One region of the Micromonospora sp. NPDC000121 genome, then DNA from elsewhere that is predicted to be linked to it. Evidence: riboswitches for the same ligand, from Rfam matches in the RefSeq annotation. Region 1 holds a riboswitch; the other holds the start of a gene.

Region 1 (5,670 bases):
GCGCCCGCTGCACGCGTCAGGCAGGGTCCCTACCGCTACCGGCGTCGCGCGATGCGCCCTTCCTTCGCCGTCCACCACACGCACCCGTCCGCCGGCGGGACGTGGCGCTGCCGCGCCCCGCCACCCGGGCGCCGCGTGCGCCCCGCTGCCGCACTCGCTTCCCCGTGAGGTGCCGACCATGGAGACCGTCGTCTACCAGTTCCTGATCGAGGTGCCGCGGGCCGCCGCCATCTGGTCCGCCCTGCTCCTGCTGGCCCTGACCGTGCTCGCCGTGCTGGTCGCCCGTCCCGAGCGGGTCGCGCCCGCCGACGAGCCGGCCGCCCCGCCCGCGGTCGACCCGGCGGCGGAGGCGGCCGACCTGCGCCGCTACGCCGAGGAGGTGGCCGTCGCGGCGGACCGGGCCGCCCGGACCGCCCGGCGGCGGCGGGCCGACTGGCTCGCCGCGCAGGAGGAGGCCGACCGGGCCTGGCGGGCGTACGACGAGGCGGAGACCGCCGCCCGCCGCTTCACCTGGGCCGCCGCCCTGCCCGCCCCGCGCACCCCGCGCACGCCCGCCGAGTACGCCGCCCGCGAGCGCTGGCTGCACCAGGCGGCGGTGGCGGCCCACTGGCGCGGTGATCTCTCCGCCCGCCAACTCCGCGAGGTGTTCGGCCACCGGGCGGGCTGGGATCCCCGCCGGCACCCGGTCGAGCAGGAGATCGCGCTGGCCCGGGCGGTACGCGACGCGAGGCGGGCCGACCACCGGGCCGCCGCCGAGCGGGAACGGTCGGCGTGGCGGGACGCCGACCTGGCCGCCGAGGCGGCGCGGGCCCTGGCCGCCGAGGCGTACGCCGCGGCGGTCCGGCTCCGGCCGGGCCGGCTCCCGGCGGCCCGACCGGAGCCCGCCGGGCTTCGGCCCACGCTCGCCGCGCGCTGGCGTCCCGCCCGGGCGGGCTGAGCCGCGGGCATTTCGGTGACGCCGCTCACAGCGCCGCCGAACCGGTCATCCGGCGCGGCCCGGGCGATTCCCGCCGACGATTCCGCGTCGATGTCCACCACTCGTCCGGTTATCGACGAAAGGTGCGCCGGGAAACGGTCATCCCATTGAGTCACGTCAGTGCCAAACTGCCCGCAAAAAAAGTCTCGCGATCAAGGTTTAAGCAGGTGGGAGCGGGTTGGCAGGGCGTGGCTGGGCCAGTAATGTCGGCCCGTCCGGTGCGGTACCCGATCGCAAGAGGCGACGCCGCGCCGACCCGCCTAATCGTGCACAGGCGAGCCGGGGACCCAGTGCAACATCGGGGTGAATCCGCGGGCCACGGCCCGCGGTAGGGCGTTCTTCCCGCCCGAATCCGTCAGCTAACCCGGTCGGCGGCGTCGGAAGGAGTTCCATCCTCGTGCAGCACCCACCCGCCCCCCGGTCGTTCCGGCGCCTCCACGGCGCCACGGTGCCCCGGCTAGCCCGGCCGCACGCCGCGAGCTGACCCACCGGTCACCGCCCGTCGCCCGGCATTTCCGGGCGCATCCCTGAGTGGTCCACCACCGCCGGACGCCGTCCGCGCGGTCGGTCCCCCCTGCCCGGACCGGCGGCCGCTCACCCCCCGAGCCCGTGGAGGAAACCGTGAAGCACCACCTCAGGCGACAGCTCCGTCGCCTCACGTCCGAGCGTCCGTACCAGGTGGCCGCCGCGTCGGCCGCGGCGCTCGTGCTCGCGTCGGGCACCGGCGCGCTGCTGGCCGGCACCGACGAGGCACCCGCCGCCGCACAGGCCCCGGTGGCCGTGAGCGAGATGCGGGACGGCACCGTCGCCTCGCGCGGCGACGCCCGCGTCGCGGACACCCCGTCGGCCAGCGCCCCGGCCGCGTCCAGCGCCGCCCCCTCGGCCAGCGCCACCAGCGCCGCCCCGAACCCGGACCTGACCCGCAAGCCGGAGCCGCCGAAGCCGCCGAAGGCGAAGTCCCTGGACTACGACTACCAGGCCCAGACCACCTTCTACAACTGCGGTCCGGCCGCCGTCCGGCACGCCCTCAGCGCCGCCGGCATCGACCGTAGCCAGGACCAGCTCGCCGGCCCGCTGGGCACCGACGAGATGGGCACCGACTCCGCCGAGGACACCACCCGGGTGCTGAACGCGACGGTGAAGGGCGACCCGTACCGGACCCGGATGATCCCGGGCGGCGCCGCGACCCCGGCCCAGATGGACCGGCTCCAGGCCGACGTGGTCGCCGCCATCACGGCCGGGCGGGGCGTCGTGGTCAACGTCGCCGGCAGCGCCACGGACACCGACGGCGGCTGGCACTCGTTCCCCGGCGGCCACTACATCGCCGTCGTGGGCTACCAGGACGAGGGCCGGCTGGTGAAGATCGCCGACTCGGCGAACCCGGCGACCGCGTCCTACTGGATGTCCACCATCGACCTGGCGAACTGGGCCGCCACCCGCGGCTACTCCGCCTGAGAAGACACCCGTCGGGCGTCGGCTCCCCCACCGGGAGCCGGCGCCCGATGTCGTCTCCGGGTCACGGCCCTCGCCGGGGCGTACGGCGGGTGGCACACTGCGGCCTATGGTCGACGAATCGGGTGACCGGGACGGCCGGCGCGTCCTGCTGCTGCTGCACGGCATGGGCGCGACCGGGGACGTGTGGCTGCCCTGGGCGCCGCTGCTGGAGCGCCGGTGGGCGGGGCGGTGGCTGGCGCCGGACCTCGCCGGCCACGGCTGGTCGCCGCCGCTGCCGGCGTACTCGTTCGCCGGGCTGGCCGACCGGATCGCCGCGGGGCTCGCGGCGGGGGACCGGCTCGTCGTGCTGGGGCACTCCCTCGGCGGCGTGGTCGGGCTGGCGCTGGCCGCCCGCGGCGCCGGGCTGCCGGTCGACGCGGTGGTCGGGCTCGGCATCAAGGCCGTCTGGTCCCCGGCCGAGCTGGCGAAGGCCGAGGAGTTGGCCGCCCGCCCGGTGACGTGGTTCGCCAGCCGGGACGAGGCGGCCCGCCGGTACCTGCGGGTGGCCGGCCTGACCGGGCTCTTCGCGCCGGACCACCCCGTGGTCGAGGCCGGGCTGCGGCAGGTCGACGGCCGCTGGCGGCTGGCGATGGACCCCGCCGCGTTCGGGGTGGGGGAGCCGGACCTGCCGGCCCTGCTGGCGGCGACGGACGCGCCGGTGCTGCTGGCCCGTGGCGAGCACGACCCCATGGTCACCGACGCCCAGCTCAAGGAGCTGGGCGTGCCGGTCGTCACCCTGCCCGGCCTGGGCCACAACGCCCACGTCGAGGCCCCCGAGGCCGTCCTGGAGCTGGTCGACCCGTACCGCTGACCCGCGCGAGGCGCCGGGCCGGTCAGGTGGCGGCGGAGAGGGACGCCTCGTCCGGCTCGACCGGCAGGCCGGCCCCGGCGGCGTCGCGCGGCGTCGGCGGGTTCCAGCCCGCGTCGAGCTGCCGCCGCGCGGCGTCCAGGAACGCCTCGGCGTACGACTCGGCCGGGAAGTCGCCCAGGTAGCGGCTCCGGGTGGCCCAGCGGGCGGAGGCGAGCGGGTCGGTGTCGAGCAGGGCGGTCAGCACCTCGTCCACGTTGGACATGTCGCGGCGCAGCACGTAGCCCGAGCCGGCCAGGGGGAACCGCTCGGCGAACCGGTCGCCCTCGCCGCCCATGTCGGTGACCGCGTACGGCTTGCCGGAGTAGAGGTAGTCGGAGATCACCCCGGACACGTCGGAGATGAGCGCGTCCGAGCGGTTCACGCACTCCGTCAGGGTCAGCTCGCGGGCGGCGGCGCCGAAGACGTGCGGCCGGCCGGTGCGGGCCCGGTCCGCGGCCAGCAGTTCCGTGAGCCGGCCCAACTGCCGGGCCGAGGCCGGGTTCTGCGAGGTGTACGGGTGGGCCCGCAGGATCACCGTCGCGCCCCGCGCCAGCAGCCCGCGCAGCAGCGCCTCGGCCACCGGCAGCGAGCAGTAGTTGGCGTCCGCGTGGTGGCCCGTCCAGGTCGGCGTGTAGAGCACCGTGGGGTTCGGCAGGCCGCGCACCGGCTCCGGGCGGACCTCGATCGACTCGACCTGCGGTCGACCCACCACCACGAACTTCTCCGCCGGGATGTCCACGCCCGCGCGGGCGTACCGGTCGATGGCGGCCTGACCGGCGACGAAGATCCGGTCGAAGATGGCGGAGACCGGGTTGGCGCTGGGCGCCTTGTCGCTGTCGCCGTGGTGCAGCTGGACGTGGGTGAGCTGGGTGAAACGGATGCAGTGGCTGTTCTTCGCGCCGTGGTTGACGTAGAACGCCACCCGCAGGCTCGGCACGAGCGCCTCGTCCATCGCCTTCAGCGTCGGGCAGTAGACCACCGGCGCCGTGGTGGCCGCGGCGACGATGGGCAGGAACTCCGGCTCCCGCACCATGACCAGGAACGGCCGGCCGATCCGCTCCAGGTACGGCAGCCACATGGTGACCTGGTACTCGGAGCCGGGCGGGGCGGAGAAGTGGAGCAGGAACTCGGGCTGGTGCCGGCGCAGCGCGCGGGAGACCGCCGACCCGCCGGCCCCCGGCCGGAACCGCCGCCGGGCCAGGTCCAGCCCGACCGCGCCGGCGCCGGCGGCGACCAGCGCGACGGCAGCCAGCGCCACCCCGGCGGGCAGGGTCGCCGCGGCGGCCGCCGCCACCACGGCGAGCAGCCCCAGCAGGGCGTCGCCGAGACGCGCGGCGACCAGGGGCGTCCAGGAGCGCACCGGCAGGTTCGCGGCGCGCACCTCCAGGCCGCCGGCATCCCGCAGCGGCCCGACGAGCAGCACCAGCCCCAGTAGGACCAGCGCCGTCGCGGCCAGCGCGGGGTCGAAGCCGGCGTCGAGGCGCCGGGCGTACCCGACCAGGACCGCCGCCGCGACCAGGGCGGTCTCGGCGACGCTGTCGGCACCCGGGCGGACCCGCCGTTCCCAGGCGACCGCCGCGAGGGCGGCCACCGCCAGCCCCAGCCCCCAGCCGGTCGCTCCGGTCAGCGCGACGACGAGGAACGCCAGCACCGCCAGGCCGGTGGCCAGGGCGCGGGCGATCAGCTTGCGGACCAGGTCACCACGCATGTCGGCTCCGTTCCCCGCCGTGGCCCGAGACCCGCGTCAGCCGGCGCTCGCCGGGCTGGCGGCCCGCTCGGCCTGCCCCGGCACCGGCTGGGCCGGCACCTCGCCCGGCGCGCGGCGCACGTCGATGACCTGACCGGTCAGGTCCGAGATCAGCACGTCCAGCGATGCCTGGGCGACGGTCTCGGCGGCGAGCAGGGTGTGCTCCGGCTCCTCGCCGAACGCCTTCGTGCGCATCGGGGTCGCGGTGCGCTCGGGGTTGATGCAGTTGACCCGTACGCCGAACTCGGCCCACTCGTCGGAGAGCGCCTGGGTCAAATTGACCAGGGCCGCCTTGGTGGAGGAGTAGAGGGCGTACTGGGCGCGGCCCCGGGTGTAGGAGCTGGACGTGTAGAGCAGCAGCTGGCCCTTGGTCTGCTGGAGGTAGGGCAGCGACTGGCGGGCGGCGATGACCGGCCCGACGAAGTTGACCTGGAGCACCCGGTCCATGGTCTCCTCGTCCATCTCGGCGAGGGCGCCCTTCTCCAGGATGCCGGCGGTGACCACCACGTGGTCGATCCGGCCGGTGGCCTCGAAGGCGGTCTTCAGCGCCGCCTCGACGTCCGCGGCGCGCTCCACGTGCGTGCCGGTGCTGGAGCGGCTGAA
Region 2 (5,670 bases), on a different contig from region 1:
GGGTTGCTCGCGGACCCGGCCCGGCAGGAGGACCTGCACCCGCTGATCGTCCGGGTCCGCCGGGTGCCGCCCCGTCGCGGCGCGCGGGCCAGCTACCTCATCACCGACCGGCTGGCCGCCGGACCGCTGCGCGTGCCGGTCACCTACCGGGCCGACGTCCTGGTCGACGGGCCGGACGAGATCCTCACCGTGGCGCGGCAGTGGCCGGCCACCACGGTACGCAACCGGACGCGGCTGCGGGCCGAGCCGGACGGCGTGGTCCGGATCGACGTCGAGATCACCCTCGCCGCGCCGGCTCCGCTCTTCGGCTACGCCTTCCGCCAGGCGCGCGCCGCCCACCTGGGCCTGGCCGCCCGGCTCGGCGCGGCCCTGGACGGGTGCCCGCCGGGGTCGCCGCCCGCCTGAGCCGGGCTTCGGCGAACCCGGCGGCGTACCCGGCCGTCGGCGGCCGTACGGGGTTGCCAGGGGCCGTCAGGTGACCTGTCCCGGGGAGGCGTGGGCGCGGTAAGACGGTCGGCCCCGGTGACCCGCGAGGGGCGGGTCACCGGGGCCGGGGCGTCAGTAGACCGACAGGTGTACGTGGTTGGTGTGGTCGCTGGACGGGTCGCCGTTGGCGCCGCTGTACGACTTCCATCCGCTGCTGGGCAGCCAGATCTGCCTGTACCAGATCACGTAGAGCACGGCGAGCCGGTCGGCGTTCCTGACGAAGTACGCCGCCAGGTTGTTGCCGTACGTCCTGTCGCCGCCGGTGGCGTCGCCGCCGAACCCGCTCTTCTGCGCCGCGAAGTCGCAGGCCCGGCCCTTCGGGTGCTCGCCCGAGCCGCCGGGGCGGTAGCAGGAGACGTAGCGGGTGAAGCCGGCCGCCTTGGCCTGGTTGAGCGCGTGCAGGGTGCGCGGGGTGATGCAGCCGTCGGCCGGGGTGGGGTCGTTGACGCTGCACGACTCGGAGGGCCAGGACCCGTCGGGGTTACGCGGGGCCGGCTTCGCCGTCGCGGTGGAGCTGCCGCCCGGCCCGCTGCTCGACTGCGACCGGTTGGCCACCGTCAGCGCCCGCTCCGCCTGGTCCTTGCGCTTGGCCATCAGCGTGACCTGCTTGCGCTGCTCCCGGATCTCGCCGTCCAGGGCGAGCTTGGTGCGGGCGGCCTGGTCGCGGGTCTCCTGGAGCTCGCGGAGCGCCCGGTCCTCGTTGGCGGCCACCGCGTCGAGGGCGGCGGCCCGGTCCATGAAGCCGTCCGGCGAGCTGCTGTTGAGCAGGGCGGACGCGACGCCCAGCCGGCCGGTCCGGTAGGCCACTCCGGCGATCTCGCCGACCTTGTCGCTCCGCTCGGTCAGCTCGCCCTCGGTCGTCTTGAGCTGCGCGGCGAGCTGCTGCTGCCGCTTGACCGACGTGTCCAGCGCCCGCTTGGCGTCCAGGTAGCCCTTGCTGGCGGCCTCGAGTTGGGCCCGCAGGGCGGGCGTGCCGCCCTCCTCGTCCTGACCGGGGGCCGCGGCGAGCAGGCCGGTCCGGGAGGCGGCCGCCGCGGGGGCGGTGGTGACGGGGGCGACCGCGGCGCCGAGGGCGAGCGTCGCGGCGATCAGGGCCGCCAACCGGGCGGCGCGTCGTCGTACAGGTGCCATCACTGGCATACACGTGTCCTTCCGTCAGCCGCCGACCGGGTTAGCTGACGGGTTCGGGACGGAAGATCCCTACCGCTGACGCGGATGCACCCCACGAACATGGTTCCCCGGTTCGCCCCGCTGGGCGATTAGGCGGCGGCCACCGCCGGCACCGGTGGGTGCCGCCTGGCGGAGGCCGGAACCGAGCCTACCGGTGCCGGTGTGACTGGTGCAGCGCAGGTGACTGAGGGTGTCTGCCCGCTTACCGTCAAATCCGGCATAAGGCAACAATACTCTCCCAGATTTAAGGTTGTGCTCATTACCACTCAATCGACCCGCAGGCCCCGGGCGCCGCCCCCGGCTCGATCTGCAACGTCGCGTGCTCGATCTGGAAGTCCTCGTGCAGAGCCGTCCGGGCCGCGGTGAGCACCGCGCCGATTTCCGCGCCCGGCTCCATGGTCAGGTGCGCCGAGGCCACCTCCATCCCGGACGTCAGCGTCCAGACGTGCAGGTCGTGCACCTCGGCGACGCCGGGCACGGCCGCCAGTCGGTCGTGCACCTTGGTGACCTCGAGGTGCTCCGGCGCGGCCTGCACCAGGATGCGCAGCGCGGCGCGCCCGAGCCGCCAGGTGCGGGGCAGGATGAACAGCCCGATCGCCACCGCGACCAGCGGGTCGGCCCACCACCAGTCGGTGATGGCGATCAGCAGGGCCGCGCCGATCACGCCGAGTGAGCCCAGCAGGTCGCCGAGCACCTCCAGGTACGCGCCCTGAAGGTTGATGCTCTCCTTCGCCCCGGAGCGCAGCAGGGCGAAGGCGGCCACGTTGGCGAGCAGGCCGAGCACGGCGACCGCGAGCATCGGTCCGGCGAGCACCTCCGGCGGGTCGCCGAACCGGCGTACGGCCTCGACGACCACGTAGACCGCGACGCCGGAGAGCAGGACGGCGTTGGCCAGGGCGGCCAGCACCTCCAGCCGGTAGAGGCCGAAGGTGCGCTGCGGGTCCGCGCCGGCGCGCCGGGTCGCGGTGATCGCCGCGAGCGCCATGCCGATGCCGAGCACGTCGGTGAACATGTGCCCGGCGTCGCTCAGCAGGGCCAGCGAACCAGTGCGGAAGGCGGCCACCGCCTCCACCACCATCAGGGCGCCGAGCAGCGCGAACGCCGCCCAGAGGCGGCCCCGGTGGCGGTGCGCGGCGTTCGCGACCGACCCGTGGTGGTGGTCATGACCTGCGCCCACGCGCCCACCCTCCGTCACCCGTCCGGACCCGGTTCAATCTATGCTCACATCGCAATATGTGCAAGTGAATCCGGCGGCGGCCGGTACGGGTCAGCCGGTCGGGTCGACGGTGGTCAACCGCTGGGTGGCCCGCGACAGCGCGACGTAGAGCGTCCGTACGCCCGAACCCGGGTCGGCTCGGATCTCGCCCGGGGCCACCAGGACCACGCCGTCGTACTCCATGCCCTTGGCCTCCAGGCTGGTCACCACCTGCAGGCGCGGCGCGCCCAGCCCGCCCAGCCACCCGGCCACCTCGTCCCGGCGGGGCACCGGGGTGATCACGCCCACGGTGCCCTCGACCTCGGCCAGCAGCGCCGTGGCCGCCGCCACCACGGTGGTCTCCAGCTCCGCCGGCGACACCAGCAGCTCGACCGGGTCGACGCCGGTGGAACGCACCGCCCTGGGCAGCGGGAGATCCGGGTGCAGCCGGCGGATCTCGGCCGCCGCCACCGCGAAGATCTCCGCCGAGTTGCGGTAGTTCGTGGTCAGGGTGAAGTGGTGCCGCTTGCGCCGGCCCAGCGCCTGGTCCCGGGCCCGGGCCAGCTCCTCCGGGTCGCCGGTCCATGCCGTCTGCGCCGGGTCGCCCACCACCGTCCACGAGGCCAGCCGCCCGCGCCGGCCGATCATGCGCCACTGCATCGGCGAGACGTCCTGCGACTCGTCGACCACCACGTGCGCATACTCCCGGTAGTCCTCCGGGCGCTGCCGCGCCGCCTCGCGGGCCGCGCGCTGCCGGTCGGCGAACGTGCTCAGCTCGCGGACCCCGCTGGCCAGCCGGAACGGGTCCCGCTTCGGCCGGGCCGGCTTCATCGGCTTGCCGAGCAGCGCGTCCAGCTCGTCCAGCAGCGCGATGTCGGCGATCGTCAGCCCGGCGCGGTCCAGGCTCCGGTACGCGTCGGTCAGCAGCCGGATCTCGGCGCCGGAGAGGATCCCGCCGGCGTACCGGCGCAGCCGGTCAGGGCGGGCCAGCCAGCCCAGCACGTGCCGGGGGTGCAGCCGGGGCCACCAGGCCTTGAGGAACTCCCGGAACTCCGGCCGCTCGGCGATCTCGTCCTCGAAGGCGCGCTGCTCGGGCAGCCGGCCGATGCCCAGCCGGCGGGCCTGCGCCCAGAGCGCGGCGAACACGCCGTCGAAGCCGGCCCGGCGCACCTCGTTGCGGCGGGCGCCCCGCGGCATCGCCCGCTCCCGGATGGCGTCCAACTCGCGGCGGTCCAGCCGGAGCAGCTCGCCCCGGTAGAGCAGGCGCAGCTCGGCCGGGCCGTCCGGCACCGCGTCCCGGGCCGCCCGTTCCAGCACCCGGCGCATCCGCAGCGAGCCCTTGACCGCCGCCACGGCCGGCGGGTCGGTGCGGGTGGCGCTCATGCCCGGGAACAGGGCGCCCAGCGAGTGCAGCGTGGCGGTGTCCTCGCCGAGCGAGGGCAGCACCGAGGCGATGTACTCGACGAATACCGAGGACGGGCCGACCACCAGGATGCCGCCGCCGGCGTACCGGCTGCGGTCGGAGTAGAGCAGGTACGCGGCCCGGTGCAGGGCGACCGCCGTCTTGCCGGTACCCGGCCCGCCGGACACGATCGTCACCCCGGAACCGGGGGACCGGATCGCCTCGTCCTGCTCCCGCTGGATGGTGGCGACGATGTCCCGCATGCCCCGGCCGGTGGCCTTCGACAACGTGGCGAGCAGCGCGCCGTCGCCGACCACCGCCATGTCGGCGGGCGCGGCGGCGGGATCGAGCAGGTCGTCCTCGATCCGGGTGACCCGCTCACCGGAGGACTGGATCATGCGCCGCCGCACCACGCCCAGCGGCTCCGCCGGGGTGGCCTGGTAGAAGGCGGCGGCGGCCGGGGCCCGCCAGTCGACCACCAGGGTGGTCGCGTCCTCGTCCCGGATGCCGAGCCGCCCGACGTGCAGCACCTGCCGGTCGCGCAGGTCCAGCCGGCCGAAGACCAGCCCCTCGTGCTCGGCGTCCAGCACGTGCCGCCGCTGCGCGGCGTGGAACACCATCGCGTCCCGCTCGACCAGCGCCCCGAAGTTGCCGACCCGGGCGAGCCGGTAGCCCTCCTTCTCGGCGCGGACCGCCGACCGGCGCAGCTCGGCCAGCCGGGCGTACACCCGGTCGAGGTGCCGCTGCTCGACGGCGGTCTCCTGCGCCAGGGTGGTCTGGTCGGTCAACGGTCGCTCCTCCTGACGTCGGCGGCGGGCGACGCGAACCGCGCGAACCGCGCCAGGCCAACCGCAAGAGGGTACGGCCCGCGCGCAACCAGCCGCGCCTGAGGTGCGGGAAAGGAGCCCACGTCACCCTGCCCGCCCTGCCCGCCTGCCCCCTTCCGGGCTGCCCGGGTGCCCCCTTCCGCCCTCGCCCGCGTGCCCCCTTCCGGGCTGCCCGCGTCACCCCTGCCGGGTGGTGGCGGGAGCGGCGGAGCGGGCGCCGGCGAGCACCTGGCGGAGCACGCCGCCCAGCGCCGCGTTGACCTCGGCGGGGCGTTCCATCATCAGCATGTGCCCGGCGCCCGGGCAGACGGTCAGCTCCGTCGCCGGCAGCGCGGCGGCGATCGACTCGGCGCACGGCGGCGGGGTGAGCCGGTCCCGGTCGCCGACCAGCGCGGCCGCCGGCAGGTGGGCGAGCCGCGCGAGGGTGTCCAGCCGGTGCTGCGCCCCGATCGACGCCCGGAACCCGCCGATCGAGCGGAGCGAGGCGCGGGCCACCGCCGAGGTGACCAGCCGGATGTCGTACGGGTCGCAGCGGTCGCCGAAGAGCATCCAGCGGATGCTGGGGCGCAGGGCCCGCAGCAGCGCCCGGG

Evidence for each region. Region 1 has a riboswitch for cyclic di-AMP ahead of ACFY23_RS20950 (C39 family peptidase). Riboswitches for the same ligand answer to the same signal wherever they lie in the genome.
Region 2: it holds a riboswitch for cyclic di-AMP, as region 1 does, so the genes downstream of both, ACFY23_RS06955 (hypothetical protein) here and ACFY23_RS20950 (C39 family peptidase) in region 1, are expected to answer to the same signal.

What each region holds. Positions count from the first base shown of each region.
Region 1 is NZ_JBIAZP010000007.1:151,108-156,777, forward strand. It holds gene ACFY23_RS20945 (hypothetical protein) at 179-937, shown strand; cyclic di-AMP (ydaO/yuaA leader) riboswitch at 1,224-1,365, shown strand; gene ACFY23_RS20950 (C39 family peptidase) at 1,586-2,431, shown strand; gene ACFY23_RS20955 (alpha/beta fold hydrolase) at 2,538-3,281, shown strand; gene ACFY23_RS20960 (CDP-glycerol glycerophosphotransferase family protein) at 3,304-5,028, opposite strand; gene ACFY23_RS20965 (bifunctional cytidylyltransferase/SDR family oxidoreductase) at 5,065-5,670, opposite strand, start outside.
Region 2 is NZ_JBIAZP010000002.1:200,722-206,391, forward strand. It holds gene ACFY23_RS06950 (SRPBCC family protein) at 1-405, shown strand, start outside; gene ACFY23_RS06955 (hypothetical protein) at 559-1,617, opposite strand; cyclic di-AMP (ydaO/yuaA leader) riboswitch at 1,631-1,762, opposite strand; gene ACFY23_RS06960 (cation diffusion facilitator family transporter) at 1,916-2,833, opposite strand; gene ACFY23_RS06965 (AAA family ATPase) at 2,924-5,041, opposite strand; gene ACFY23_RS06970 (alpha/beta hydrolase) at 5,258-5,670, opposite strand, start outside.